Regions from separate parts of the Pseudomonas sp. GW821-FHT07B01 genome, predicted to be linked through region 1. Evidence: predicted binding sites of a transcription regulator. Region 1 holds the regulator's gene; each other region holds the start of a gene.
What was found. The regulator FliA, encoded in region 1, starts transcription of late flagellar genes. The targets are predictions, from matches to a motif close to CTAAAGTTTNNNNNNNNNNNGCCGNTAA.
Positions count from the first base shown of each region.

Region 2: a site for FliA is predicted at 4,783-4,810, ahead of AC07S6_RS02610 (methyl-accepting chemotaxis protein). Genes of this name have one in related genera too.
Region 3: a site for FliA is predicted at 3,157-3,184, ahead of AC07S6_RS17285 (flagellar protein MotY). Genes of this name have one in related genera too.
Region 4: a site for FliA is predicted at 1,872-1,899, ahead of motA (flagellar motor stator protein MotA). Genes of this name have one in related genera too.

Region 1 covers NZ_JBWKRA010000001.1:196,643-204,127, reverse strand. Annotated here, with positions in the region: gene flhF (flagellar biosynthesis GTPase FlhF) at 1-285, shown strand, start outside; gene fleN (flagellar synthesis regulator FleN) at 391-1,224, shown strand; gene fliA (RNA polymerase sigma factor FliA) at 1,221-1,961, shown strand; gene AC07S6_RS00940 (chemotaxis response regulator CheY) at 2,129-2,503, shown strand; gene AC07S6_RS00935 (protein phosphatase CheZ) at 2,522-3,310, shown strand; gene AC07S6_RS00930 (chemotaxis protein CheA) at 3,322-5,532, shown strand; gene AC07S6_RS00925 (protein-glutamate methylesterase/protein-glutamine glutaminase) at 5,581-6,711, shown strand; gene AC07S6_RS00920 (flagellar motor protein) at 6,711-7,451, shown strand.
Region 2 covers NZ_JBWKRA010000002.1:18,494-25,978, reverse strand. Annotated here, with positions in the region: gene AC07S6_RS02635 (PIG-L deacetylase family protein) at 1-74, shown strand, start outside; gene AC07S6_RS02630 (SAM-dependent methyltransferase) at 71-670, shown strand; gene AC07S6_RS02625 (glycosyltransferase family 2 protein) at 667-1,326, shown strand; gene AC07S6_RS02620 (PIG-L deacetylase family protein) at 1,615-2,376, shown strand; gene AC07S6_RS02615 (TonB-dependent siderophore receptor) at 2,589-4,742, shown strand; gene AC07S6_RS02610 (methyl-accepting chemotaxis protein) at 4,927-6,414, shown strand; gene AC07S6_RS02605 (VOC family protein) at 6,483-6,845, shown strand; gene AC07S6_RS02600 (TIGR02466 family protein) at 6,850-7,485, opposite strand, start outside.
Region 3 covers NZ_JBWKRA010000014.1:149,010-156,494, forward strand. Annotated here, with positions in the region: gene AC07S6_RS17275 (response regulator transcription factor) at 1-225, opposite strand, end outside; gene AC07S6_RS17280 (argininosuccinate synthase) at 839-2,056, opposite strand; gene AC07S6_RS17285 (flagellar protein MotY) at 2,185-3,093, opposite strand; gene pyrC (dihydroorotase) at 3,250-4,296, shown strand; gene rnt (ribonuclease T) at 4,293-4,964, shown strand; gene AC07S6_RS17300 (peroxiredoxin) at 5,030-5,632, opposite strand; gene AC07S6_RS17305 (bacterioferritin-associated ferredoxin) at 5,876-6,094, shown strand; gene bfr (bacterioferritin) at 6,295-6,765, shown strand; gene grxD (Grx4 family monothiol glutaredoxin) at 6,834-7,172, opposite strand; gene AC07S6_RS17320 (molybdopterin oxidoreductase family protein) at 7,250-7,485, opposite strand, start outside.
Region 4 covers NZ_JBWKRA010000011.1:18,615-26,099, forward strand. Annotated here, with positions in the region: gene AC07S6_RS14030 (rhodanese-like domain-containing protein) at 1-207, opposite strand, end outside; gene AC07S6_RS14035 (HDOD domain-containing protein) at 265-1,800, opposite strand; gene motA (flagellar motor stator protein MotA) at 1,967-2,818, shown strand; gene motB (flagellar motor protein MotB) at 2,822-3,841, shown strand; gene rsgA (small ribosomal subunit biogenesis GTPase RsgA) at 3,899-4,930, opposite strand; gene orn (oligoribonuclease) at 5,039-5,581, shown strand; gene AC07S6_RS14060 (trimeric intracellular cation channel family protein) at 5,694-6,311, shown strand; gene queG (tRNA epoxyqueuosine(34) reductase QueG) at 6,308-7,372, opposite strand; gene AC07S6_RS14070 (NAD(P)H-hydrate dehydratase) at 7,436-7,485, shown strand, end outside.

The sequences.
Region 1 (7,485 bases):
GCTGCTTATCACAGTTACAAGCGTTGCGGCCTGGCCGGTTGCATCCTCACCAAGCTCGATGAAACCGCGAGCCTGGGCGAGGTGTTGAGCCTGGCCATCAGCCATGAATTACCGGTTGCCTACCTCACCGACGGGCCGCGGATCCCGGATGATCTGCATCTGCCGCGCCGTCATCAGTTGGTCAGCCGTGCCGTGAGTGTGCAAATGCAAGACGAGCCTAGCGAGGAAGCGATGGCCGATATGTTCGCCGACCTTTACCACCACCCGGCTAAACGGGTGGGTTGAGGCAGGATGAACACCGTGAAATGTACCTACATCGATGGTCTGCAAGCGATTCACGCGGCCAAGCCATGTAGCCTGCGTCTAAGCAAGACAAGGTAAAGAAATAAAATGGGCAGCATGCATCCCGTACAGGTGATCGCGGTGACCGGCGGCAAAGGTGGCGTCGGGAAAACTAACGTGTCAGTGAATTTGTCCCTGGCCCTGGCAGAGCTTGGCCGTCGCGTCATGCTGCTGGATGCTGACCTGGGCTTGGCGAACGTGGACGTTCTGCTGGGGCTGACACCCAAACATACCCTGGCCGATGTGATCGAAGGCCGTTGTGAGCTGCGCGACGTGCTGCTCCAGGGCCCCGGAGGCATTCGCATCGTGCCGGCGGCCTCGGGCACCCAGAGCATGGTGCACCTGAGCCCCGCGCAGCATGCCGGGCTGATCCAGGCGTTCAGCGACATCGGCGACAACCTCGACGTGCTGGTGATCGACACCGCCGCCGGGATCGGCGAGTCGGTGGTCAGCTTTGTGCGCGCAGCGCAGGAAGTGCTGTTGGTGGTGTGCGACGAACCCACCTCCATCACCGACGCCTATGCGCTGATCAAGCTGCTTAACCGTGACTACGGCATGAACCGCTTTCGCGTGTTGGCCAACATGGCCCAGAGCCCGCAGGAAGGGCGCAACCTGTTCGCCAAGTTGACCAAGGTCACGGATCGCTTCCTCGATGTGGCCTTACAATACGTCGGCGCAGTTCCCTATGACGAGTGTGTGCGCAAGGCCGTGCAAAAGCAGCGTGCGGTCTACGAAGCGTTCCCTCGTTCGAAATGCGCACTGGCGTTCAAGGCCATTGCCCAGAAGGTCGATACCTGGCCGTTGCCCGCCAACCCGCGGGGGCATCTGGAGTTTTTCGTCGAGCGTTTGGTGCATCAGACGAGCGCAGGACCGGTGCTATGACATCCAGCGGCTACAACCTTTACAAAAAGTCGGCACGTGACAGCCAGGGCGAATTGATCGAGCGCTATGCGCCGTTGGTCAAGCGCATTGCCTATCACCTGTTGGCGCGCCTGCCTGCGAGTGTGCAGGTCGAAGACTTGATCCAGGCCGGCATGATCGGCCTGCTTGAAGTCTCGACCAAATACGACGCCAGCAAGGGTGCCAGTTTCGAAACGTATGCGGGTATCCGTATCCGTGGCGCGATGCTCGATGAAGTGCGTAAAGGCGATTGGGCGCCGCGTTCGGTACACCGCAATACGCGCATGGTCAGCGATGCAATTCGTGCAATTGAAGCAAAAACCGGCCGTGACGCTAAAGATCATGAAGTTGCGGCCGAACTCCAATTGAGTCTCGACGATTACTACGGGATTTTGAACGATACCTTGGGCAGCCGCCTGTTCAGTTTCGACGACCTTTTACAGGACGGCGAACACGAAGGGCTGCACGAGGACGGCGCGAGCGCGCATACGGAGCCGTCGCGCGACCTGGAAGATGAACGTTTCCAGGGCGCGTTGGCCGATGCAATCGCCAATTTGCCAGAGCGTGAGCGGCTGGTGCTGGCGCTGTACTACGACGAAGAGCTGAACCTCAAGGAAATCGGTGAGGTCCTGGGGGTCAGCGAATCGCGTGTCAGCCAGTTGCATAGCCAGTGCGCAGCCCGCTTGCGGGGCCGATTGGCCGAGTGGCGCGCGCGCTGACAGGCAGTGTGGGGGCACTGCAGACGCTGCCGTGAGATCGCAAGGTTTCGCGGCTATGTGCCGTGGTGCCCTGGGCAGTCCTTTTTGTGTAACGCCTGTTGATTGAAATGGCGCGTCCAGGTGCTGGGCGCGTTTAAGACTGCTTGGAGGTCGAATTGGACAAGAACATGAAAATCCTCATCGTTGATGACTTCTCAACGATGCGGCGGATCATTAAAAACCTGTTGCGTGACCTTGGGTTCACCAACACGGTCGAGGCGGATGACGGCCTGACGGCCATTCCGATTCTCAACAGCGGGAGCATCGACTTTCTGGTGACCGACTGGAACATGCCGGGCATGACCGGTATCGACCTGCTGCGCCATGTGCGCGCCGATGAAAAACTGCGCAGCCTGCCTGTGCTGATGGTGACCGCCGAAGCCAAGCGCGAACAGATCATCGAAGCCGCCCAGGCCGGGGTCAACGGTTACGTGGTCAAGCCATTCACGGCACTGGCCTTGAAAGAGAAGATCGAGAAAATCTTCGAACGCATCCACGGCTAATGCCATCGCGGGGGAGCTATGGAGCATAACGAAACGTCACAGGGCGACTTTGAGTCGACCCTGAAAAAACATGCTCACCAGTTGGTCGACAGCCTGGAAAAAGGCCAGTTCGCCGATGCGGTGCAGTTGATCCATGAGCTTAACCAGACCCGTGACCGCGGCCTGTACCAGGAAGTGGGCAAGCTCACACGCGAGCTGCACAGTGCGATCGTCAATTTCCAGATTGACCCGCGCATGCCCCAGGCCGAAGAAATTTCCCAGATCACTGATGCCACTGAGCGCCTGTCCTATGTGGTCAGGCTGACCGAGGCAGCGGCCAACCGCACCATGGACCTGGTGGAAAACGCCACGCCCCTGGTCAACGGCATGGCCACCGAAGCCCAGGCCTTGAGCCAGGACTGGGGCCGCTTCATGCGCCGCGAAGTCGGCGCTGAAGAGTTTCGTGAATTGGCGCGTCGCGTCGACGGGTTCTTGTCGCGCAGCGAACAGGAAAACCGCACGGTGGCCAGCAACCTCAACGACATCCTGCTGGCCCAGGATTACCAGGACCTCACCGGCCAGGTGATCAAGCGCGTGACTCAGTTGGTCACCGAAGTGGAAAGCAACTTGCTCAAATTGGTGCTGATGGCCGGCCAGGTCGATCGTTTTGCCGGCATCGAACATGACCGCGAAGCGATCCTCTCGGAAAAAGATCCACAAAAACATCTCGCCAAGGGTGAAGGTCCGCAGATTCATGCCGATAAACGTGAAGACGTTGTGTCAGGTCAGGATGACGTAGATGACCTGTTATCCAGTTTAGGCTTCTAAGGAGCACCCACATGAGCTTCGGCGCCGATGAAGAAATCCTTCAGGATTTCCTTGTAGAGGCCGGCGAAATTCTAGAGCAACTGTCCGAACAACTGGTCGAGCTGGAAAGCCGACCGGATGATGCGAACCTGCTCAATGCAATTTTTCGCGGTTTTCACACTGTAAAAGGGGGCGCCGGCTTCCTCCAGCTCCATGAGCTGGTGGAGTGCTGCCACATCGCCGAGAACGTCTTCGACATCCTGCGCAAGGGTGAGCGTCACGTCGACTCGGAATTGATGGACGTGATTCTCGAAGCACTGGATGCGGTCAACGGCATGTTCAGCCAGGTGCGTGAACGTGCACCGATCACCGCTGCCACCCCGGAACTGCTGGCCGCCCTGGCGCGCCTGGCCGAACCTGCCGACACCGCGGCTGCGCCGGTGGTCGAGGCCGCACCGGAACCGGTGGCGCAAGCCGAGCCGGACGTGACCGACAGCGAGTTCGAACAACTGCTCAACTCCCTCAGCGCGGTCAAGGCCGAGGCTGAAGCGCCGGTGCAGCCTGCCGCGACGCCGAGCAGTGAAGACATTACCGACGCCGAATTCGAGTCGTTGCTCGACCAGTTGCACGGCAAAGGCCAGTTCGCAGCAGATGCCGTGGCCCCGCCTGCCGCTGCGCCAGAAGCACCCGCTGCCAACGCCAGCACCGACATCACCGACGACGAGTTCGAGGCACTGCTCGACCAACTGCATGGCAAAGGCACTTTTGTGGCCGAAGCCCTGCCCGAGGTGGCGGCGACTGCCGCCGCCGCTGCGCCAGCGGCCAGTACCGCACCGGCCGGTGACGGGTTGATCTCCGATCACGAATTCGAAGCCCTGCTCGACGAGTTGCACGGCAAAGGCAAGTTCAGCGAAGTGGCCCCGGCCGCTGCCGCCCAGGTTACAGCGCCAGCCGCTGCCACTGCGGCACCGGTTGCTGCCAAACCTGCGCCGGCTGCCAAGCCAGCACCTGCTGCCGCCCCGGCCCCTGCGCGTGCAGCCGCGCCGGCTGCTGCGGAAAAACCCGCCAGCGAAGCCGAAACCACCGTGCGCGTGGATACCGCGCGCCTGGACGACATCATGAACATGGTGGGCGAACTGGTGCTGGTGCGTAACCGCCTGGTGCGCCTGGGCCTGAACAGTGGCGACGAAGCCATGCAGAAGGCCGTGTCGAACCTCGACGTGGTCACCGCCGACCTGCAAACCGCGGTGATGAAAACGCGGATGCAGCCGATCAAGAAAGTCTTCGGCCGTTTCCCGCGCCTGGTTCGCGACCTGGCGCGCCAGCTCAAGAAAGAAATCAACCTGGAGCTGGTGGGCGAAGAAACCGACCTCGACAAAAACCTCGTCGAGGCCCTGGCCGACCCGCTGGTCCACTTGGTGCGCAACGCGGTCGACCATGGTGTAGAAACCCCGGAAGAACGCGAAGCCGCCGGCAAGTCCCGCAACGGCAAAGTGATTTTGGCGGCGGAGCAAGAGGGCGACCACATCCTGCTGTCGATCACCGATGACGGCAAAGGCATGGACCCGACCATCTTGCGCAATATCGCGGTCAAGCGCGGCGTGATGGACAAGGACGCCGCCGACCGCCTCACCGATACCGAGTGCTACAACCTGATCTTTGCCCCGGGGTTTTCGACCAAGACCGAGATCTCCGACGTGTCCGGGCGTGGCGTGGGCATGGACGTGGTGAAGACCAAGATCAGCCAGCTCAACGGCTCGATCAATATCTACTCGACCAAGGGCCAGGGCTCCAAGATCGTCATCAAGGTGCCGTTGACCCTGGCGATCATGCCGACCCTGATGGTGATGCTGGGCAACCAGGCGTTCGCCTTCCCGCTGGTCAACGTCAACGAGATCTTCCACCTCGACCTGTCGCGCACCAACGTGGTGGACGGCCAGGAAGTGGTGATCGTGCGTGACAAGGCGTTGCCGCTGTTCTACCTCAAGCGTTGGCTGGTGGCCTCGGCCGCCCATGAAGAACAGCGCGAAGGCCATGTGGTGATTCTGTCCGTGGGCACCCAGCGCATCGGCTTTGTGGTCGACCAACTGGTGGGCCAGGAAGAAGTGGTGATCAAGCCTTTGGGCAAGATGCTGCAGGGAACCCCAGGCATGTCGGGCGCAACCATTACCGGTGACGGTCGCATCGCACTGATTCTCGATGTTCCGAGCATGCTCAAGCGTTACGCCGCACGGCGTATTTGATTTTGGTGGGGCAGGGCGGTCATGCCCGCCCCGCCTAACGGAGTGTTTATGGCAGTCAAGGTCCTGGTGGTGGACGATTCGGGTTTCTTCCGCCGCCGCGTCTCGGAAATTCTTTCCGCTGATCCAACGATCCAGGTGGTCGGCACGGCCACCAACGGCAAAGAGGCGATCGATCAAGCCATTGCCTTGAAGCCGGACGTGATCACCATGGACTACGAGATGCCGATGATGGATGGCATCACGGCCGTGCGCCACATCATGCAACGCTGCCCTACACCGGTATTGATGTTTTCCTCGCTGACTCACGAAGGCGCGCGGGTGACCCTCGACGCTTTGGATGCCGGCGCGGTGGACTTTTTGCCGAAGAATTTCGAAGACATCTCGCGCAACCCTGACAAGGTCAAGCAGATGCTGTGCGAGAAGGTGCACAGCATTTCCCGCAGTAACCGTCGCAGCTTGTTCAGCACGCCCGCGCCAGCTGCCACGCCTGCGCCCGTAGCAGCGGCGCCGACCTCGTCGTTTGCGCGCCCGGCGCCTGCGCCCGTGGCCCGGCCTGCGGTCGCGCCGGTACGTGCCGCCGCAGCGTCGAGTGCGCATTCGCCCGCGCCCAAGCGCAAGGCTTACAAGCTGGTCGCCATCGGCACCTCTACCGGCGGCCCGGTGGCCTTGCAGCGGGTATTGACTCAACTGCCGGCCAACTTCCCGGCGCCGATTGTGCTGGTGCAACACATGCCGGCGGCGTTCACCAAAGCCTTCGCCGAGCGCCTGGACAAGCTGTGCCGTATCACCGTCAAGGAAGCCGAGGATGGCGACGTTCTGCGTCCTGGCCTGGCACTGCTGGCGCCGGGCGGCAAGCAGATGATGGTGGACGGGCGTGGCGCGATCAAAATCCTACCGGGCGATGAGCGCCTGAACTACAAGCCGTGTGTGGACATCACCTTCGGTTCGGCGGCCAAGTCCTATGGCGACAAAGTTCTGGCGGTGGTGCTCACCGGTATGGGCGCCGATGGCCGTGAAGGTGCGCGCCTGCTCAAACAGGGCGGTAGCGCCATCTGGGCCCAGGATGAAGCCAGTTGCGTGATCTATGGCATGCCCATGGCCATCGTCAAGGCTGACCTGGCCGATGCGGTCTACAGCCTGGACGACATCGGCAAGCACCTGGTGGAGGCCTGCCTCTGATGGATGTGTTGAGCCTGATCGGCATCACCATGGCGTTTGTCGCCATCATTGGTGGCAACTACCTGGAAGGCGGCCACCTCGGCGCCTTGGCCAACGGCCCGGCAGCGCTGATCGTGATCGGTGGCACCGTGGGCGCGGCGTTGTTGCAGTCGCCCCTGAGCTCATTCAAGCGTGCCATGCAGATTCTGGTGTGGATCATTTTTCCGCCACGGGTCGACCTGGCAGGCGGTATCGACCGTGTGGTCAATTGGAGCCTCACCGCCCGCAAGGAAGGCCTGCTGGGCCTGGAAGGCGTGGCCGATGCCGAGCCTGACAGCTACGCGCGCAAAGGCCTGCAACTGTTGGTCGATGGCGCCGAACCGGAAGCGATCCGCAGCATCCTCGAAGTGGATTTCTACACCCAGGAAAGCCGTGACATCAATGCGGCCAAAGTCTTTGAAAGCATGGGCGGCTATGCGCCGACCATTGGCATCATCGGCGCGGTGATGGGCCTGATCCACGTGATGGGCAACCTGGCCGACCCTTCGCAACTGGGCAGCGGCATTGCCGTGGCATTTGTCGCGACCATCTACGGCGTGGCCAGTGCCAACCTGGTGTTGCTGCCGGTGGCCAGCAAGCTCAAGTCGATTGCCATGCGCCAGTCGCGTTATCGCGAAATGTTGCTCGAAGGCATCCTGTCGATTGCCGAGGGCGAAAACCCGCGCTCCATCGAATTGAAGCTTCAGGGCTTCATGGATTGATGGGTATGCGCATTGACCTGTGGCCAGTGAGCTT
Region 2 (7,485 bases), on a different contig from region 1:
TCGGCCTGCCTCCGGTGCTGGCGCCCTATGTGGTGGAGCGCTTGCTGCAACCTTTTGAGATGGTGTTCGTATGAGTGTGGCAACCCCCTACTTCGACCAGTTGTTTGCGGGTAATGACGACCCTTGGGCTTTTCGTCAGCGCTGGTACGAACAACGCAAGCGCGCCCTGACCTTGGCCATGCTGACGCGGCCGCGCTATGCGTCGATATTCGAGCCGGGTTGTGCCAACGGTGAACTGAGTGCCGAGCTGGCCCCGCGTTGCGACCGCCTGCTGTGTTGCGACACCGCCACCGCTGCGGTGCGTCTGGCACAGGCGCGGCTGGAGCATTTTCCTCATGCCCGCGTGGAGCAGCGTCGCCTGCCAGAACAATGGCCCGGCGGGCAATTCGAACTGATCGTATTGAGTGAGCTTTGTTATTACCTTGATGTCGATGATTTTAATCGTCTGATCGATTGCGCCCTCGCCGCCTTGACCGCTGACGGGCAAATTCTGGCCTGTCATTGGCGAGTGCCCATTGACGGTTGCCCGCAAACCGCCGAACAGGTCCACGCCGTGCTCCAACAGCGTCTGGGTGTAGCACCGTTGGTGCAGTACCAGGACCCGGATTTCCTGCTCGACCTGTGGAGCCTGGATGGCACCTCGGTCGCTCGCCACGAGGGTTTACGATGATCGGTATTCTGATCCCGGCACATAACGAAGAAGCCCTATTGGATGATTGCCTGAGAGCTGCGCGGATCGCCGCCGACCACCCGGGCTTGCTGGGTGAAGCGGTACAGATTCTAGTAGTACTCGACAGTTGCAGCGATGCCAGCGCGGCGATTGCCCAGGCCCACGAGGTGCATTGCCTGCACGTGCAGGCGCGCAACGTCGGGCACGCCCGCGGCGTGGGTGCAGGGTACTTGCTGGAGCAAGGCGCGCGGTGGATTTCCTGCACCGACGCCGACAGCCGTGTCGCCCCTGACTGGTTGGTGGCCCAACTGGCCCAAGGTTGCGACGCGGTGTGCGGCACAGTCACCGTGGACGCCTGGAGCGAAGGCTTCGACCCGGCCGCGCAGATTCGCTATCAGCAGGCCTACCAGGCCCGCGACGGACATCGGCATATCCACGGTGCCAACCTGGGCGTGAGTGCTCGCGCCTACGTAGAGGCCGGTGGGTTTGAACCGCTGGAATGCCACGAGGATGTACAACTGGTACGTGAATTGGAGCGTTGCGGTGCCTCCATTGCCTGGAGCCATGCGCCGCAAGTGGTGACCAGTGCGCGACTGGATTGCCGGGCTGAGGGTGGATTTGGTGATTACTTGAAGAGCTTGATGCGGGCTGGGTAAAAACAAAATCGCAGGCAAGCCAGCTCCCACAGGGATGCGTGCCAGGCGCAGATATTGTGGGCAACATAGCCCCCTGTGGGAGCTGGCTTGCCTGCGATGACGTCAGCCCAGCAAACATCGCATCAAAGTTGTGCAGATACCCATGCCTGTCTATGCTCCTAACGCCTTGCATGGCATTCCTGGATTGGCATGCTGCGCACTCACCCAGCGGAGCCTGCGGTGAAGACAAGAGCGTCGTCCCGTCAACGGAGCACGACCCGGTATCAACCGACAAGGATGTGACACCCCATGAAGCCTGCCTCCTTAAGCGAAGGCCGTCGCGGCCCCGTGCAAATCTGGAACAGTGCGCCGCAGTTGGCGCAAACCCCCATCATCTCCCTGAACACCCTGGTACCACCCGGTGCTCGCGTCGTGGTAATCGCACCTCATCCTGGCGATGAAGTGCTGGCGTGCGGCGGTTTGCTGCAACTGCTCAGCACCCGCGAGCATCCGCTGCAATTGATCTCCATCACCGACGGTAGCGCCAGCCATCCCGGCTCTCAGGTATGGCCGGCCAGCCGCTTGAGCGTGGTGCGCCCCCAGGAAAGCGCCGAGGCCCTGCGCCGCTTGGGCATGCCTTTGCACAGCCTGAAATGGATTCGTGGCGGGTTTTGTGATGATGCACTGGCGGCCCGTGAACAGCCCATGAGCCAATTCATCGCGCGCTACCTGCAACCTGGCGACGTGGTGTTTACCACCTGGCGCAACGACGGCAATGACGACCATGACGCCGTCGGCCGCGCGAGTGCCAAGGCGTGCAGCCTGGTAGGTGCGCAACTGTATGAACTGCCGATCTGGGCTTGGCATTGGCCGGCCCGGGAAAGCGCGGTAATGCCCTGGCAGCGTGCACGCAAGGTCCGCCTGGATACCTGGACCGTCGCGCGCAAGCTGCACGCCGCCCACGCCTACGCCAGCCAATTGGTGGGTGACCCGCAGATCGGCTTACCACCGATGCTCGCGCAGATATTGCTGGAACGCATGCGCGAGCCCTACGAAATCCTGTTCATCTGAACACCACCCTGTAGGAGCGAGCTTGCTCGCGAAAAACCTCTACGATAACGCGTGCGTCCTGGAGAAACGCGGCGCCCATGAGTCTTTCGCGAGCAAGCTCGCTCCTACAGAGTTTGGACTTTTCCCTACAGTCTCAATCTGTCAGACTGATGCGAATAATTATCAACAGATTTACTATTCGCCACGGAAGGCACTTGGGGAGCCCTACTTTCATGTCTGTGCAACAACGCGGCGGCAACGTTTTTACACCCCGTCTGATGGCAATCACTATCGCGCTAGCAACCTCCAATGCGGCCATTGCCGCCGACGCCGAAGCACCGGCCACCATCGAGCTGGGCGCTACCCAGGTCTCGGGCCAACAGCTTGGCGCAACCACCGAAGGCAGCGAGTCGTACACCACCGGCTCGATGAAGACCGCGACCAAACTGCCGCTGACCTTGCGCGAAACCCCGCAGGCCGTCACCGTGATCACGCGCCAGCGCATGGATGACCAGGCCATGACCAGCATCAACGACGTGGTCAACGCCACGCCGGGGCTGTTCCTCAATTACTCCAACGGCCCTGGGCGACAAGGCTTTACCGCACGCGGTTTCGATATCGACAACCTCATGTATGACGGTATCCCCAGCGGCTACAACGGTGCGTCGGTAGGCGCCCAGCCGAACCTGGCGATGTTCGACCGCGTCGAAGTGGTGCGCGGCGCTACCGGCCTGGTGACCGGCGCAGGCAACCCTTCGGCCGCCATCAACCTGATCCGCAAGCGGCCACTGGATGAGCAGAAAGTCACGCTCACCGGCGCCGTCGGCAGCTGGGACGACTACCGTGGCGAGCTCGACGCCTCCAGCCCACTCAATGACAGTGGCACCTGGCGCGGCCGTGTCGTCACCTCTTACCGCGATGCCAACAGTTTTATCGACAAGGCCGAGCAGGATCATGGCCTTTTCTATGCCGTCACCGAAGCCGACCTGAGCGAAGACACCACCCTGACCCTCGGTTACTCGAACCAGAAGGACAAGACCAACTACTTCTGGGGCGCTTCGATGGTCGGCCTGGATGGACGCCACCTGGGCCTGTCGCGCTCTTACAACCCAGGCACCGACTGGGAAAACAAGGACCAGGAAATCAACACCGTTTTCGCCGAGCTGCGCCAGCGCCTGGCCAACGACTGGAGCCTGCAGGTCAACGCCAACTACGCCGAACAGAACGCCTTGTTCTCCGGCTCCTACCAATCGCGCTGGACCAACGACACCCTGGCCCGCACGGTGTACCAGGCCACCTACGATGAAAACCAGGCCGGGCTCGACGCCTTTGCCAGCGGCCCCTTCGAGGCGTTCGGCCGCACCCATGAACTGGTGGTGGGCGCCAGCAAGCGCATCTACGACATGACCACCCACAACTACAGCCCGTACGACCTCAACTGGCCGATCAATGCGGGCAAACCGAACTTCACCCGCACCAACAACGTTCGCGAAGTCACCACCCAGGACGGTTTCTACCTGACCAGCCGCCTGAGCCTGGCCGACCCGCTGAAGCTGATCCTCGGCGCTCGCCTGGACTGGTACGACTACGACAACCGTGATGCCGCTGGCGACTACAAGGTCACCCGCAACCTCACCCGCTACGCCGGCCTGATCTACGATCTGGACGACCAGCATTCGGTTTATGTGAGCTACAGCGACATCTTCACGCCGCAAAAAGACAAGAGCACAGCCGGCACTCCGCTCAAACCCATCGTCGGTAAAAATTATGAGGTGGGCGTCAAAGGCGAATACTTCGGTGGCACGTTGAATGCCAGCGTAGCGCTGTTCCGTGTCGACCAGGAAAACCGCGCCGTGGCCGTGGTGGTGCCCAACTGCCCGCAGGCGTCCTGTGCCGAGGCCTCGGGCGAAATCCGCAGCCAGGGTATCGACTTCGAACTGCAAGGCGCCTTGACCGAAAACTGGCAGGTCGGCGGCGGCTATACCTATGCGCGCACCCACACCATCAAGGACGACGCCAACCCGCAGAAGGTCAACAAGCAGTTCGATACCGACATCCCGGAACATCTGTTCAAAGTGACCACCCGCTATAACTTCCAGGGCCCGCTGGAAAAACTCCGCGTCGGCGGCAATATCTCCTGGCAGAGCCGCATGTACAACGACATCAAGCTAGCGGATGGCAGCAACTACCGGCTCCAGCAAGGCGGCTACGCCGTCACTGACTTGATGGCAGGCTACCGGGTCAATCAGCACCTGGATTTGCAACTCAACGCCAACAACATCTTCGATCGCCACTACTACCAGTCCATCTCCAACTCAGTGACTTATGGCGGCGACTCCTATGGCAGCCCCCGCAACATGATGTTGACTGCCAAGTACAGTTTCTGAGCCTCATGCCCACCTCGGCTGCCCGCTCGGGCAGCCGTTCTTAAAGTCCCGCGCCCGCGTGCCGATAACGCGTGGGTAACCGGCAACAATCCTGAACATCTGCTTCACTCCACAGCGGCGCGCCTGTATGGCACACCGCGTGCTTGCTTGACCTCGACGCCCCCCTCTCATGGAGTAAGAGTGAATGCCCGTCCGTTTTCTCGAGCACTATCGCAAGGCCGACCGCATCATGCTGGCATTGATCTGGCTGATGTGCCTGTTCTCCCTCGGCCTGGCGTTCTGGCACGACACCCTCATGCAGGCCGTGATCGTCGGTGGCGGCACCGGCGTGGTGCTCACGGCGCTGTATCGCGTCATTGGCGGCACCCGGCTGATGCGCTGTGCACTGGGCGCCGGCTTGATGGTGATGGCGGCGTTGCACATCAACCAGGCGCACGGGGTGATCGAATCCCACTTCGGTATTTTCGCGCTGTTGGCGGTGCTGACCTTCTACCGTGACTGGCTGCCGATTTTGGTGGCGGCACTGACCATCGCGGTGCATCACGTGGTGTTCCATGCCTTACAGCACCAGGGTTTTCCTGTATTTGTGATGGAGCATCACGGCGGCTGGACCATGGTGTTCGTTCACGCCTTCTATGTGGTGATGGAGACCGTTGCCCTGCTCTACCTGGCCGTCCATAGCCAGGCCGAAGCGGTGGAGAGCCAGGAAATGCTTGAGAAGATGCTCGCCGTCACCTCGCAGTTCACCGTGGAAACCGCCCAAGGTGAAGGCAAGGCCCACGTATCCCTCGCCAAGCGTTTCGACCACTTCCTGCAGCAACTCACCCACCTGATCGACGGCGTCGCCCGCGACTCCCATGGCCTGGGCCAGCTCGGCCAGGAACTGGCCAGCGCGAGCGGCACCCTGGAAAAAGGCGCACGGCATCAACTGGCGCAGATCGGCGAAATGACCGATTCGATGCAGCGCATGGAAGACGCCATGGGCCACATTACGGTGCAGGTCGAACAGGCAGTGGAACATGCAGGCCAGGCCAGCCAGCAGATTGTGCGCGGCCAGGAAAGCGTCGGCCGCGCCCAGCATGAAATCAGCCAACTGGCTTCGCGTATCAACGGCACGGAGTCGACCGTGGAATCCCTGGCGGTGCAGGCAGAGCAAATCGGCTCGGTGCTGGAAGTGATCAGCAGCATCGCCAACCAGACCAACCTGCTGGCCCTCAACGCCGCCATCGAGGCCGCCCGCGCCGGCGAGCAAGGCCGTGGCTTTGCCGTGGTTGCCGATGAAGTGCGCAGCCTGGCCCAGCGCACCGCCCTCTCCACCCAAGAAATCAAGAGCATCATCGAGGGCCTGCAACACGGCAGCCGCCAAGCCGTCGAAGCCATGCACGCCAGCCGCGAAGGCGTAGAGCGCTGCGTGGCAGACAGCCAAGTGGCCGTGGACATGCTATGGGCTGTGGGCGAGGACATCGCGCACATCGACCAACTCAACGGCCACATCGTCACCACCACCCGCGAGCAGACCTCGGCAAACCTGGAGATCGTCGAGCGCTTGCAGTCGGTACAAAGCATCGCCCAGAACACCGCCGACGACGTCGAGACACTCGCCCGCAGCAGCGAACGCCTGCCACCGATCGCGGTGCGGCTGGATGCGTTGGGGCGCAGGTTTCATCCTTGAGCGCGAGGGAAATGTGCAGGCCCGGTACGTTACACTCGCCGCTGAGACCACGAGCCACGGAGGCAACCATGAGCACATCCGGTAAAGACCGACAGATCGACAATATCGAATTCAACGTAAGCGACATTGCCCGCAGCAAAGCGTTCTACGGCGCCGCATTCGGCTGGACGTTCGTCGACTACGGCCCCACCTACAGCGAGTTCAGCGATGGCCGGCTCACGGGTGGTTTCACCACCGGCGAGCCTGTGCGACCGGGCGGCCCGTTGGTTATCGTGTACGCAGACGACTTGGACAGTGTGCAGCAGCGGCTTCAACAGCTGGGTGCGGTGATAACCCGCCAGACATTTTCGTTTCCCGGTGGCAGCCGGTTCCACTTCACCGATCCGGATGGGTATGAGTTAGCGGTGTGGAGTGCTACCTCGCTGACTTGAGCGTTCAGGCACCAAAATTGAAGGCTATGGAGATTCGCGGTCGCGTGCCTTCAAAGCGGCGTACCGAATGCATCAACCACGACGGAAACATCACGAATGTGCCCGTGGCGGCGGCGCAGGTGCTGCTGAACCCAGCAGTCAGGCAGTCTTCTACTCGCATGCGCAGGGCCGGGTTGTAGGTCGAAGCCACCATGCCGCGCGGGTCCAGGAACTCCAGGTCGCCGCCCACCGCCGGGTCATCCTCACGGCCACCGGCATCGACCCAATAAACACCGGACCAAAACGCCCCAGGGTGGCCGTGAAGCGCATTGCTGTGGCCCGCCTCATTCACGTTGACCCAGGCGTTGACCTTCCACTGGAAGCCGGGCTCGATGAACCCATACTGCTCGCTGTGCACGGCGGTCATTTGGGTGGCGAGCTGCGTGGCAAACCTTACCAAGGCTTCACAGGCCTCCCCGCCCCACTGCGCAAAGTCATCGGCCGACTGCCAACCCCCGGCATTGCTGCGACGCGTGCCGTGAACGTCGGCAGCCATGCGCTGGGCAATCTGGGCCTTGAGCTCAGCATTCAGCCTTTTCGCGTCGGGAAACTGAATGCTGGCCAATGGGCTTGGAAACAGCCGCCGGATGTTGATGAGCTG
Region 3 (7,485 bases), on a different contig from region 1:
GACGGCTTGCTTGGTCGAAGCCAGCCGACAAATAACTTCCAAGCCGTCGAGCTTGGGGATTCCGATATCCAGTATCACAATATCCGGCATATGTTCCCGTGCAAGTTGCAACGCATCGACACCGTTATCAGTCTCGGCAACGACCTCATAACCATGACGCTCCATTAGCATGCGCACAGCAAGACGAATGACGGGATGATCATCCACGATCAGCACTTTATTCATGAGAAAGTCCAATTTCGCTGTTCGAATTATTTAGAGCAAACACAATAGCCTAGTCGATTACTAGTTGGCATAGCATTCCACCCCGAGCAAGAGCAGGCAGAGACCCAACCCACAAGAAGATAGGAATTAGCCTACAAAAATTCGCCAACTTAGATGCATAGAGCTTTATGGTTGCTTTCAGACCTTTCTCAGCGTGTACATATTTTGAGTGAAAGATCATGACCATCAGCCCGTGAAAGTAAACGTGCCGCACAAGACTTTCAGGAAATGCCCCTTGTTTGTCGCAATGACGCCAGCAAACCGCCCCAAAAAAACTATCCGCATTAGTTCCATTTAACATATTTCGACACTTCCATAATTCCTACAGAAAATTCAACAACTCACATATCCATTGCAGCTACATGAGTGAATTTTCTGTCAGACATAGTTCCTCCTCAGATGTAAAAAATCATTCAATCTTAAAAACATAAAAATAAACTGGATAATAATTGCGCAAGTTACGAAAAAATCCTTAAACACACGCTAAACGCCAATAAACCGCGCTGCATCTAAAATCCAGGCAAAAAAAATGACCCCTTGCAAAAGGGGCCATTTTTCACGACGGGCGCACGGTTCAGAACAACGAGCGGCCCTTGTTGGCAGCAATGCGCATGCGCAGTGCGTTCAACTTGATGAAGCCTGCTGCGTCCGCCTGATTGTAGGCGCCGCCGTCTTCCTCGAAGGTGGCGATGTTGGAGTCGAACAGCGACTCATCGGACTTGCGGCCGGTGACGATCACGTTGCCCTTGTACAGCTTCAGGCGCACGACACCGTTCACGTGAGCCTGGGAGGCGTCGATCATCTGTTGCAGCATCAGACGCTCAGGGCTCCACCAGTAACCGGTGTAGATCAGGCTGGCGTACTTGGGCATCAGCTCGTCTTTGAGGTGCGCGACTTCGCGGTCCAGGGTGATGGATTCGATGGCGCGGTGGGCGCGCAGCATGATGGTGCCGCCCGGGGTTTCATAGCAGCCACGGGACTTCATGCCAACGTAACGGTTCTCGACGATGTCGAGACGGCCGATACCATGCTGACCGCCGATACGGTTCAGGGTCGCCAGTACGGTGGCCGGGGTCATTTCAACGCCGTCCAGCGCAACGATGTCGCCGTTGCGGTAAGTCAGTTCCAGGTACTGCGCCTTGTCTGGAGCGTTCTCCGGGGAGACCGTCCATTTCCACATATCTTCTTCGTGCTCGGTCCAGGTGTCTTCCAGCACGCCGCCTTCATAGGAGATGTGCAACAGGTTGGCGTCCATTGAGTACGGCGACTTCTTCTTGCCGTGGCGCTCGATCGGGATGGCGTGCTTTTCAGCGTAATCCATCAGCTTTTCACGGGACAGCAGATCCCATTCACGCCACGGCGCAATGACTTTAACGCCTGGCTTGAGTGCGTAGGCACCCAGTTCGAAACGGACCTGGTCGTTGCCCTTGCCGGTGGCGCCGTGAGAAATGGCGTCGGCGCCCGTTTCGTTGGCGATCTCGATCAGGCGCTTGGCGATCAGCGGACGTGCGATGGAGGTACCCAGCAGGTACTCACCTTCGTAGACAGTGTTGGCGCGAAACATCGGGAAAACGAAATCGCGGACGAATTCTTCGCGCAGGTCGTCAATGTAGATCTCTCTCACGCCCATGGCTTGCGCCTTGGCACGTGCAGGCTCGACCTCTTCACCCTGACCCAGGTCAGCGGTGAAGGTCACCACTTCACAGTTATAAGTATCCTGCAGCCACTTGAGGATCACCGAAGTGTCCAGGCCGCCGGAATACGCGAGAACGACCTTGTTTACGTCGGCCATGCCATCACTCCACGGGGTTGTACGGAAAGGCGACGATTCTACCGATCAAAACCGTGAAATTACAGGGGCGCGACAGCAAATGAAGATAAAGCGACAGATTATGTCGAGTGGGCGACCGATGGTCGCCCTTAGGAGGTAGCCGCCGGGTTGCTTGGCGCAATGGTCTGGGGCGCCGGTTTCTCGGGGGCAGCCACGCGCTCCAACTGAATATTCACACGGCGGTTACGCGCACGGTTGGTGGCATTGGTGTTAGGCGCCAAGGGGTAGCTTTCGCCATGGAAGCGCATCGTGATTTGCGATTCCTGAATGCCGTTGGCCTTGAAGTAGTCCATCACCGCCAGGGCGCGGCGCCGTGAGACGTCACGGTTGGTCAGGCGATTGCCACTGTTATCGGAATGACCGTTCAACTCGACATGATTGACCGTGGGATCGGCTTTCATGAATGCCAGGATCACCGACAACTTCTTCTTGGCCGCCGCGTCCAGCTCAATACCACCACCGGGGAAGCCCACTTCAGTCTGTTTGACCTGGTCGTAATTCATGGGCAGCAGCTTGGTGGTGCACACCTGATAATCGTTGTACGCCTTGTTGAACTTCACAGGCAGCAGGCGAATTTCCGAGTAGCCGCCTTGACGCCCGTAATGCCGCACGGTCGGGCTGCGCCCTTCAAGCAAACCCGTGAACAGGCGGCCGGCCTGGGCCTGGGAGCTATTGAACAGGACGTCGCCGCTGCCGACACGCACGGCCCCAAGGTTGATATCACCTCGGCCCGGCTGCCACGGCGCGGCCGCGGCCAATAAGGTTGCCGAGCCGGCGCCAAGGGTGCCGCCATAGGTTTTCAGACGAAACGTCGCCTGTTCGCCGGCCCGGCGTACGAATTCACCGGAACCGAAATCGCTGATCGGCTGGGTCAGGCGGCACTCGAACTGATCGCCCTCTACCTTCCACTCAATATTCTCCAGACGTGTCTGGAACGTGAGGGCAGCCGCAGGCAGGCTGGCGAACACACTGAGCAGGGCTAGATAATACTGGCGCACGGGAGGCTCCACTGGTTTCTACAACACTTCAAAGCGTCATACATCGTTAAGGCATACCCGGAGATATCGGTAGCATCCGGCAAAACTTGATAGCGAGTGCCTGCAAGAGTCTTTTCCGGTAGCATTCCCACCAGATTGACCCGCCTGGAATCCCCAATGTCCGACCGCCTGACCCTGCTGCGTCCCGACGACTGGCATATTCATCTTCGCGATGGTGCTGCGTTACCTCAAACCGTGGCCGATGTCGCGCGCACGTTTGGCCGCGCCATCATCATGCCTAACCTCGTACCTCCGGTGCGCAATGCCGCAGAAGCCGACGCCTATCGCCAGCGCATCCTCGCTGCGCGACCGGCCGGCAGCCGCTTCGAACCGTTGATGGTGCTCTACCTCACCGACCGCACCCAGCCTGAAGAAATCCGAGAAGCCAAGGCCAGCGGTTACGTGCACGCCGCCAAGCTGTACCCGGCAGGCGCGACCACCAACTCCGATTCCGGCGTGACCAGTATCGATAAGATCCTGCCGGCGATCGAAGCCATGGCGGAGGTCGGCATGCCATTGCTGATCCACGGGGAAGTCACCCGTGGCGATGTGGACGTGTTCGATCGCGAAAAAATCTTCATCGATGAACACATGCGTCGTGTGGTCGAGTTGTTCCCTACGCTCAAAGTGGTGTTTGAACACATCACCACCGCCGATGCGGTGCAGTTCGTCAGCGAAGCGTCGGCCAACGTTGGCGCGACCATCACCGCTCATCACCTGCTCTACAACCGCAACCACATGCTGGTGGGCGGGATTCGGCCGCATTTCTACTGCCTGCCGATCCTCAAACGCAACACCCATCAGGTAGCCCTGCTGGATGCCGCCACCAGCGGCAACCCGAAGTTCTTCCTCGGCACCGACTCGGCGCCCCACGCCCAGCACGCCAAGGAAGCCGCATGCGGCTGCGCCGGCTGCTACACCGCGTTTGCCGCCATCGAGTTGTACGCCGAAGCGTTCGAACAGCGTAACGCGCTGGACAAACTCGAAGGTTTCGCCAGCCTCAACGGCCCGCGTTTCTACGGCCTGCCGGCGAATACCGACCGCATTACCCTGGTCCGTGAAGACTGGACCGCCCCTGCCAGCCTGCCGTTTGGCGAGCTGACCGTTATCCCGCTGCGCGCCGGTGAGAAACTGCGCTGGCGCCTGCTGGAGGAAAGCAAGTGAGTGAAGACCATTACGACGACGAACAAGAGCACGGCGGTGGCGGCTCGCGCCATCCGATGGCCGAGCGTTTTCGCGGTTATCTGCCGGTTGTCATCGACGTAGAAACCGGTGGTTTCAACTGCGCCACCGACGCCTTGCTGGAAATCGCCGCAACCACCATCGGCATGGACGAACAGGGCTTTGTGTACCCGGAACACACCCATTTCTTCCGCGTCGAGCCGTTTGAAGGCGCCAATATCGAAGCCGCTGCCCTGGAATTCACCGGGATCAAGCTCGACCACCCACTGCGCATGGCGGTAAGTGAAGAAGCGGCGCTGACCGACATCTTCCGTGGCGTGCGCAAGGCATTGAAGGCCAATGGCTGCAAACGTGCGATCCTGGTCGGCCACAACAGCAGTTTCGACCTGGGCTTCCTGAACGCCGCCGTGGCGCGGTTGGACATGAAGCGCAACCCGTTTCATCCGTTCTCCAGTTTCGACACCGCAACGCTTGCCGGCCTGGCCTACGGTCAGACCGTTCTGGCCAAAGCCTGCCAGGCGGCCGGTATCGACTTTGACGGGCGTGAAGCCCACTCGGCCCGCTACGACACCGAGAAGACCGCCGAGCTGTTCTGCGGCATCGTCAATCGGTGGAAACAGATGGGCGGCTGGGAAGACTTCAACGACTGAAGGCAAATCCCACGCATAAAAAAACCGGCCTTTTCAGGCCGGTTTTTTTGTACCGTGACGTTGGCTTACAGCTTGCCAGCGTTCTCGGTCAGGTAAGCCGCAACGCCTTCTGGCGAAGCGTTCATGCCTTTGTCGCCTTTTTTCCAGTTGGCAGGGCAGACTTCGCCGTGCTCTTCGTGGAATTGCAGCGCGTCGACCAGGCGGATCAGCTCTTCCATGTTACGGCCCAGCGGCAGGTCGTTGATGATCTGCGAGCGCACAACGCCCTTGTCGTCGATCAGGAACGCGCCACGGAAAGCCACGCCGCCTTCGGACTCAACGTCGTAGGCCTTGGCGATGTCGTGCTTCATGTCGGCAGCCATGGTGTATTTGACTTTGCCAATGCCGCCGTCGTTGATGGCGGTGTTGCGCCAGGCGTTGTGGGTGAAATGGGAGTCGATGGAAACCGCGACCACTTCAACATTGCGCGCTTTGAAATCGTCCATGCGGTGGTCCAGGGCGATCAGCTCTGAAGGGCAGACGAAGGTGAAGTCCAGCGGGTAGAAGAACACCAGGCCGTATTTGCCTTTGATGGCTTCAGACAGCTTGAAGCTGTCTACGATTTCGCCATTGCCGAGGACGGCTGGTACGTCGAAATCCGGGGCTTGTTTACCGACGAGTACGCTCATTGGATATCTCCTGATATAGGGGTGACGATTGAAGTAAAAGGACCGGTCGAGTCTGCCTGTGGAAACAGACAGAAATATGACGCAATCACGCTTCGTGAAGACCGACCATCATACACCGAAAAAACCGTTCGTCAGCGCACGGGCAATTCCCCCCGGATTGCTGCTGAAACTATTTTGACAATCATTCTCGTTAACATTAAGATCCATCGCACTTAAGCCATAAACCCGCGACGGTTCTCACTTATGTATGTCTGCCTCTGCACTGGCGTCACCGACGGACAAATCCGCGAAGCAATCTATGAAGGTTGCTGCAGCTACAAAGAAGTGCGTGAAACCACCGGCGTTGCCAGCCAGTGCGGCAAATGTGCTTGCCTGGCCAAGCAAGTGGTACGGGAAACCCTGACGCAGCTGCAAACAGCCCAGGCCGCACTCCCCTACTCGACAGAATTTACACACGCCTGATAGGCATGTTTTAAAGAACCGGACCTTGTGTCCGGTTTTTTTATGCCTGTAATTCAATTAGTTAGCGCCAAGACGCGGAACACAAACATTCTTATTCCGATTAATTTTCATTTATTATTCAATAACTTAGGTTTGACACTAGGATTTTCACCGCTCAGACTCCGCCCTATACACAGCTATTACAGGGCAGGACCCCAGTCATGAAAGGCGACATCTCAGTCATCCAGCAACTCAACAAAATCCTTGCCAATGAACTGGTCGCGATCAATCAGTACTTCCTGCATGCGCGCATGTACGACGACTGGGGCCTGGAAAAGCTCGGCAAGCGTGAATACAAAGAATCGATCAAGGCCATGAAGGACGCCGACGCGCTGATCAAGCGCATCCTGTTCCTGGAAGGCCTGCCGAACGTGCAGGACCTGGGCAAGCTGAACATCGGCGAGCACACCCAGGAAATGATCAGCAGCGACCTGGGCTTTGAGCGCAAGAGCCACAGCGACCTGAAGGCTGGTATCGCTCACTGCGAAACCAAGGGCGATTTCGGCAGCCGTGAACTGTTGGAAGATATCCTGGAAGATCAGGAAGAGCATATCGACTGGCTTGAAACCCAGTTGGGCCTGATCGACAAGGTCAGCCTGGAGAATTACCTGCAATCGCAGATGGGTGAATAACCCGTAGCGTTCAGGCATAAAAAAGCCCCGCTCTCTCCAGAGAAGCGGGGCTTTTTATTGCTCGCCAATTAGGCGTCAGTCTTGACTGCTGCTTTTTGCGCTGCGTCTTTGATCAGCGCTTGCAGCGAACCATCAGCTGCCATTTCAGTGATGATGTCGCTACCACCAACCAGCTCACCGGCTACCCACAACTGCGGGAAAGTCGGCCAGTTGGCGTACTTTGGCAGGTTGGCACGGATTTCAGGGTTTTGCAGGATATCCACGTAAGCGAACTTCTCGCCGCATTGCATGACGGCCTGGGACGCTTTTGCGGAGAAACCGCACTGAGGCGCGTTAGGTGCGCCCTTCATGTAAAGCAGAATGGTGTTGTTGGCAATCTGCTCTTTGATCGTTTCGATGATATCCATGGAACACCTCTGCAGGAACTTTGCGACTCACGGGTCGGCACGGTGGCGCATTGTAACGCAAAAATCCAGCAGGATGCTCAGGCCGCCGCCACCTTCACCGGTACGCCGTTGAGCGCCGCATTACCCGACAACTCGTCCAATTGCCGCTCGTCGGTCAAGTCATTGGCACTCGCCCCCGGCTGGCCGCTCGCGATGCTCATCTGCACGCCCGGACGACCGTGGCCCCAGCCGTGAGGCAGGCTGACCACACCCGGCATCATGTCCGTGCTGGCCGCTACTTCCACTTCGACCATACCGATACGCGAACTCACCC
Region 4 (7,485 bases), on a different contig from region 1:
CAGGTCGGCCTTGCTTGGTAGCAGGCCGGGTGCCGGTGGCTGTCCCAGTTGGGTGCGCTTGGGGTCAACGAAATGCGCGCCGGGGATATGCCCTTCGGCGTAGCGGGCGACACTGGTGAGGTCTACCAGTATCAAGTGCTTGGAATCGAGGCGACCCAACAGGTCGGCGGATTCGATCACCAGCGGCAAGCCAGAGAAGTCAGGCATGTGAGGTCTCCTGGGCACAAATGTTGGCGATAAAGGCCGGTGATTGTAGCGCAAGCATCAGGCGCTGCGGTTGGTAAAGCTGTGCAGGGCTTTCTCGATGCATTGGGCGGTTTTGCCGAACGCTTGCACGGTGGTTTCCGAGAACGGCCCGCCGCCCTGGTCCGCCACGATCAGCATGACCACACGGCCGTTGCAGCTCAGTGAGCGCAGTAGCAGATGCTCGCCAATAAACAGACGACGCAGGATCGGTGGCAGCAATGCGGAAAACTGCGCATGGTTGTCGGGGTTCAGGCGTACCTGGGCGGACTTTTCCAGCAGGCGTTGCAGCAGTGTGCTGTTCACCACATCCAGACTTAGGTGAGCCGCGTCCTTGGGCAGGCCGTCGGCCTGGTGTACACGCAAGGTGCTCAAGGCGCGATCTGCCATGAATATCAGTACCCGCTGCATGCCACTGGCGACCAGGGCTTCCTTGGCGCAAGTGGTCAGGTGCATGGCGTTGGCAAAGCGGCTCGGCTCCACCAGCAACTCGGTGCAGCGCGTGCGCCACACGGCCAAGGCTTCGGCCGTGGGCGGTGGTGCAGGCAGCAAGCCGCGATGGACTTTCTGCACATGCCACGGCCATATCAGCGATAGCGCCGGGTGCCAGAGGTCGGGCATCAAGGTGGTACGCGCGCTGGTCACCGCTTGCTGGTGGGCTTGCTGTTGCACATCGCTCAATGGCGTTTGCAGGTACAGCGCCGTCAGGTATTGCCAGCGCTCTGTGTGCGGGCAGGTCCAGGATTCCTGGGCCGACATCGCCAGGCCATTGGCCAGCAACACGGTATTGGCCGGCTGGTTCAGCCAGCGTCGCAGGTTGGGCTCGGCATCGAGCAATTGCTGGTGACGCAGGGCATCGTCTTGACGGGCAATGTGCAGCGCCTTGACCAGCAGGCGTTGCTCGGCCAACAGCAACTTGTAGCCCTGTGAAACCCAGATCGGCAGGTGCCAGGCTTCGGTCAGGCCCAGGCACAGGTCGAGCAAGCGCACGCCGAACAGCTGTTGCTCGACCTGGCGTGCCGATTGGCCTTTATGGATCACCCGCAACTCCCACTCTTCCAAAAGCTTGGGGTAGGCGACGGCCATCGGCCACAGTGGCGACAAAAACAGCAGGCTGCCCCAGTGGATGTCCTGCCACAACCGCGCCAGGCGACTGCCGAACAAACCGTTAGCTTGCTGGGATGCGTGCTGGCTGATCAGCAACAGCTGACGCAAGGCTACGGGGATTTCCTGGGCGGGTACCGAAGGCAGGCGCGCCAACAGCTCTTCGGCACGTTTGAGGCCAAGACGGTTAAGTGCGACTTCAAGGTTTTCCGCAGGTTCGGCCAGGCTGCCGTGGGCTTGGCTGTTGGCTTCGCGCATCACACTCAGCACCAGGGCCGGACTGTTTTGCATCAACTCAGCAATATCTCGCAATGAACTGCGGCTATCGCGAATAGCTTTGCACACGCGTTCATGGCTGGCCTGGGGCACGGGCAGCAGCACGTCGTCCAGGCACTTGATCCAAGCGGCGAGGGTAGTGGGGCGGTTTGTTGGGGTTGTCGTTTCAATTGCCATGATTGGGGCGCGATCATCACTTGCGTTCAACACGCCCGGAACGGGCCGAATTGGCTTTTCGCCTTAACGGGCTATAGTCTGGCGCAGTTTTGCCGATAAGTAGAACAAGAGTTTTCTGCTGCACCCAATATGTCCATGAACCCGACGGCGCAAGTACCCCTCTCCTATGGCTAAAATTATCGGCATCATTGTCGTCATCGCAAGTGTGCTCGGAGGGTACGTCCTCTCCCACGGTAAAATCGCCGCACTGATCCAGCCTTTCGAAGTGCTGATTATCGGCGGTGCCGCGTTCGGCGCATTTTTGCAGGCCAACCCAGGCTATATGACCATGCACGTGGTCAAGAAGTCCCTGGGCATGTTCAGCTCGCGCTTCTCCCACACGTTTTATCTGGAAGTGCTGGGGCTGATCTACGAGATCCTCAACAAAAGCCGCCGCGAAGGCATGATGGCGATCGAAGGCGATATCGAAGACGCCGCGGCCAGCCCGATTTTTGCCAAGTACCCGGCCGTGCTCAAAGACGAGCGCATGACCGCGTATATCTGTGATTACCTGCGCATCATGTCCTCCGGCAACATGGCGCCCCACGAGCTGGAAGGCCTGTTCGACATGGAGTTGTTCAGCCTCAAGGAAGAGCTGGAGCATCCTTCCCACGCCGTGACCGGCATCGCCGACGGCATGCCCGGTTTCGGTATTGTCGCGGCGGTACTGGGTATCGTGGTGACCATGGCGTCCCTGGGCGAAGGCGATCAGGCGGCCATCGGCATGCACGTAGGTGCGGCGCTGGTGGGGACCTTCTTCGGTATTCTCGCCGCCTATGGTTTCTTCGGGCCGCTCGCCACCTCCCTGGCCCACGATGCCAAGGAAGAAATCAACCTCTACGAAGCGATCAAGGCGTGCCTGGTGGCATCGGCCTCGGGCATGCCGCCGTCGCTGGCTGTGGAGTTCGGGCGCAAGGTGCTGTACCCGAAACATCGCCCAAGCTTCTCCGAGCTGGAACAAGCGGTTCGCGGTCGCTAAGCCATGGAAAACAACCAGCCGATCATCATCAAGCGCGTCAAGCGCTTCGCTGCGGGGCACCATGGCGGCGCCTGGAAAATTGCCTTCGCCGACTTTGCCACGGCGATGATGGCGTTCTTCCTGGTGTTGTGGCTGATGTCCACCGCTACGCCAGAACAGAAAATCGCCATCGCCGGCTACTTCAAAGACCCGATTGGCTTTTCGGAAAGCGGTACGCCGTTTGTCATTGACCTGGGCGGCTCGCCGGAACTGGCGCCCGAGCGCACCATCAACCCGGAAGTGCAAACTGAATCGCCTCAGGAAAAAATCCCGATCGAGCGCGACACTGTCGAATCCATGGCCGAGCAGGTCGAACAGGAGCGACTGGAACTGTTGCTGCAGGAATTGCAGAACAAGGTTGAAGAAAACCCACAGTTGCTGAAGTTCAAGGACCAGATTTCCTTCGAGATCACCCCCGAGGGGCTGCGCATCCAGATTACCGATGCCGCCAACCGGCCGATGTTCGACTCGGGCAGTGCGCGCTTGAAGCCGTACTTTGAAGACATCCTGCTGGCCATGGCTGACACCATCAAGGCGGTGCCCAACAAGATCAGCATCAGCGGGCACACCGACGCCAAGCCCTACGCGGGCCAGGGTGATTTCGGCAACTGGGAACTCTCGGCCAACCGCGCCAATGCTGCCCGGCGTGCGCTAGTGGCCGGCAGCTACCCGGACCCGCAAGTGGCGCGGGTGGTGGGCTTTGCCTCCTCGCAGCTGTTTGATCCCAAAGACCCGTACAACCCAGTCAACCGCCGTATCGACATCGTGGTGCTGACCAAAAAAGCCCAGCGTGCGATTGAGGGCGATCAACCACCGCTACCGGCACCGACCCAGGGCGACGGTGCGCCAGGCGAAGTGCCGGCCGACCCGAACGCGCTGCCTCCGGAGCAGGAACCGCTGCCAGCCCATGAGCTGCGCCAGAAGCTGAACCTGTTTGATGACGGGGGCGTCAAGGATCCTACGGCGCCTGCACCGGGGTCGTAAGCTCCAGATACAACAAGGCCGCGATGATCGCGGCCTTGTTGTATCTCGCTGAGTGGCTCAATAACTGCTCTCAGGCAAGCTCGCAATAATCGACCGATAGCTGTTCATCCGCTGCTGCTGCACGCGCCCATCTTCCAGTGCCTTGAGCAACGCACAACCCGGCTCGCGGTCGTGTTTGCAGTCGCGGAAGCGGCAGGTGCCGATCAGGTCGTTGAACTCGATGAAGCCCGCTTCCACATCGCTGCGGCTGACGTGGCCCAAGCCGAATTCACGGATACCCGGTGAGTCGATCAACTCGCCGCCGCCCGGGAAGTGGAACAACCGCGCGGTGGTGGTGGTGTGGGTGCCCTGGCCGGACAGTTCCGACAGCGGGCCCACGCGGGTTTCGACTTCCGGCAACAGGCTGTTGACCAGCGACGACTTGCCCACGCCTGACTGGCCGACGAACACGCTGATCCGCCCGTCCAACTGCTGTTGCAGCTGTTCCATGCCGTTGCCGTGGTGAGCCGACACTTCCAGCACCGGGTAGCCCAGGGTGCGATAGACCGCCAGCAGCGCATTGAGCGCCGGGGCGTTCTGCTCGTCGATCAGGTCGAATTTGTTCAGCAGCAGCAACGGGCGGATGCCAGCATGCTCGGCCGCGACCAGGTAACGGTCGATCAGGTTGGCATGGGGCTCGGGCAGCGGCGCGAACACGATCACGATCATGTCGACGTTGGCCGCCACCGGCTTGAGCTGCCCACGGCTGTCGGGGCGGCGCAGCTCGGTACTGCGCGGCAACTGGGCGACGATGACGCCGATGCCCTGGTTGCCGGCACGCCACACCACCTTGTCGCCGGTGACCAGCGCGGGCAGGTTGGCGCGCAAGTGGCAACGGAACACCTGGCCCGCGAGTTCGCCTTCGAGCGCCTCGACTTCGACCTGCACACCAAAGTGCGCGATCACCAAGCCGGTTTGTTCGGGCCCCAGGTCGCCGCCCTCGAGCGCTTCCACGGCGGAGGATTCACGTTTGGCGGCGCGGGCGGCGCGTTCACCTTGAATCTTTTCGATGCGCCAGTTTTGGCGACGGTTGAGCTGGCGTTTGGCCATTGGTGTTCCGTGTCGATAATGCAAAAGTTGGGTAAAACGGTCGCGAGTCTAGCACGCCCCCGCCTGCTAAACTGCCCGGCTACGCCAAGGTGCCAAGAGAATCAAGCCATGCAAAACCCACAGAACCTGATTTGGATCGATCTGGAAATGACCGGTCTGAACCCCGACACCGACGTCATCATCGAGATGGCGACCATTGTCACCGACAGCAACCTCAACACCTTGGCCGAAGGCCCGGTGATCGCCATCCACCACAGCGACGCCGTACTCGCCACCATGGACGAGTGGAACACCCGCACCCATGGTAACTCCGGGCTGACCCAGCGCGTGCGCGACAGCCGCATCAGCATGGCCGAAGCCGAGGCCGAAACCATCGCCTTCCTGGAAAAATGGGTGCCCAAGGGCAAATCGCCGATCTGCGGCAACAGCATCTGCCAGGACCGTCGCTTCCTTTATACGCACATGAAGGGGCTGGAAAGTTACTTCCACTACCGCAACCTGGACGTGTCGACCTTGAAGGAACTGGCTGCGCGTTGGGCGCCGGAAGTCAAAGACAGCTTCCATAAAGGCAGCACGCACCTGGCGCTGGATGATATTCGCGAGTCGATTGCCGAGTTGCAGCATTACCGCAAGCATTTCATCAAGGCTTGATTCTGCGGCGCCAGTGAGTGCGCTATCGCAGGCGACGCGGTTTATCGCCAAGCGCCCCCTTTTGGTGCCCTCGGCAAATGATTAGACTGCCGGCCTCTCTGTCAGGATCGCCATCATGTTGCTGATGCTCTACCTCGTCGCCATCACCGCCGAAGCCATGACTGGCGCCCTGTCCGCGGGTCGGCGTGGCATGGACTGGTTTGGCGTGGTACTGATCGCTTGCGTGACAGCCCTGGGCGGCGGTTCGGTGCGCGATGTGTTGCTCGGCCACTACCCGCTGACCTGGGTCAAACACCCGGAATACTTGGTGCTGACCTCTGTTGCGGCGCTGGTGACGATCTTTATCGCACCGCTGATGCGCCACCTGCGCTCGCTGTTCCTGGCGCTGGATGCGGTGGGGTTGGTGGCCTTCACCCTGATCGGCTGCATGACCGCCCTGGAAATGGGCCACGGCATGTTGGTGGCGTCGGTCAGCGGAGTCATCACCGGGGTATTCGGCGGCATCCTGCGGGATATCTTCTGTAACGACATCCCGCTGATCTTCCGCCGCGAGCTGTATGCCAGCGTGTCGTTCCTGGCTGCCTGGTTCTACTTGCTGTGCCTGTACCTGGAGCTGCCCAGCGAGCAAGCGATTCTGCTGACGCTGTTCAGTGGCTTCCTGTTACGCCTGCTGGCGATCCGGTTTCACTGGGAAATGCCCAAGTTCGTCTACAACGACGATGTGCACTAGCGCGCAGCGTGTTGCTCCAGCGCCCATTCCACGTGTTCGCGTACCAACTCCGACGGGTAGTCCCGCCGCGCCTTCAAGGCTTCCAGCACTGGAATGCTGGAGGGCGCATTACCCAGGCCCACCGCCAGGTTGCGTAACCAGCGCTCGTAACCGGCGCGGCGCAGGGGCGAGCCCTCGGTGCTGCTGAGGAATTTATCCTCGTCCCACATAAACAATTCGGCCAGTTCTGCGTTATCCAGATTGTGCCGTGGCTTGAAATCGCTTTCGGCGGTAGGTCGAGCGAAACGATTCCACGGGCAAACGATCTGACAGTCATCGCAGCCAAATACCCGGTTACCAATCAGTGGGCGCAGATCTTCGGGGATGGCACTCTTGAGTTCGATGGTCAGGTACGAAATGCAGCGTCGCGCGTCCAGCACGTAAGGGCCAACGAAGGCGTTGGTGGGGCAGATGTCCAGGCACGCCGTGCAGCGGCCGCAGTGTTCTGTGGCGTGGGGTGGGTCTACCGGCAACGGTAGATCGACAAACAGTTCGCTCAGGAAGAAATAACTGCCGGCCTTGCGGTTGAGAACCAGGGTGTTTTTACCGATCCAGCCCAGGCCCGCTTGCTCGGCAATGGCTTTTTCCAGGACGGGCGCGCTGTCGACGAAGGCGCGAAAGCCGAACGGCCCGATCTGCGCCTGGATGCGGTCGGCCAGTTGCTGCACGCGCTTGCGGATCAGCTTGTGGTAATCGCGGCCCAGGGCGTAGCGCGAGATGTAGGCTTTTTCCGGCTGGCCGAGCAGTTGCGCCATCTGGGTGTCGCCGGGCAGGTAGTCCATGCGCAGTGACACCACGCGCAAGGTACCGGGCACCAGCTCGTCCGGGTGGGAGCGTTTGCTGCCGTGGGCGCCCATGTACTCCATCTCGCCGTGGTAACCCGCGTCGAGCCAGCGTTGAAGGTGCTGTTCATGCTCAGCCAGGTCGAGGCCGCTGATGCCCACTTGTTGAAAGCCCAGCTCGCGACCCCAGTCTTTGATCGATTGGGCGAGAGCGGGCAGATCGGAGGTAATAGCAGGCATGAGACACGGGAAACCACAGGTTAGATGCGTATAATTCTGCCAGACATCGGAGCTTGAAGACGCATGCCTCAGACAAAACACCCAATTACCGACGTGCAGCTGTTGTTGCCCGG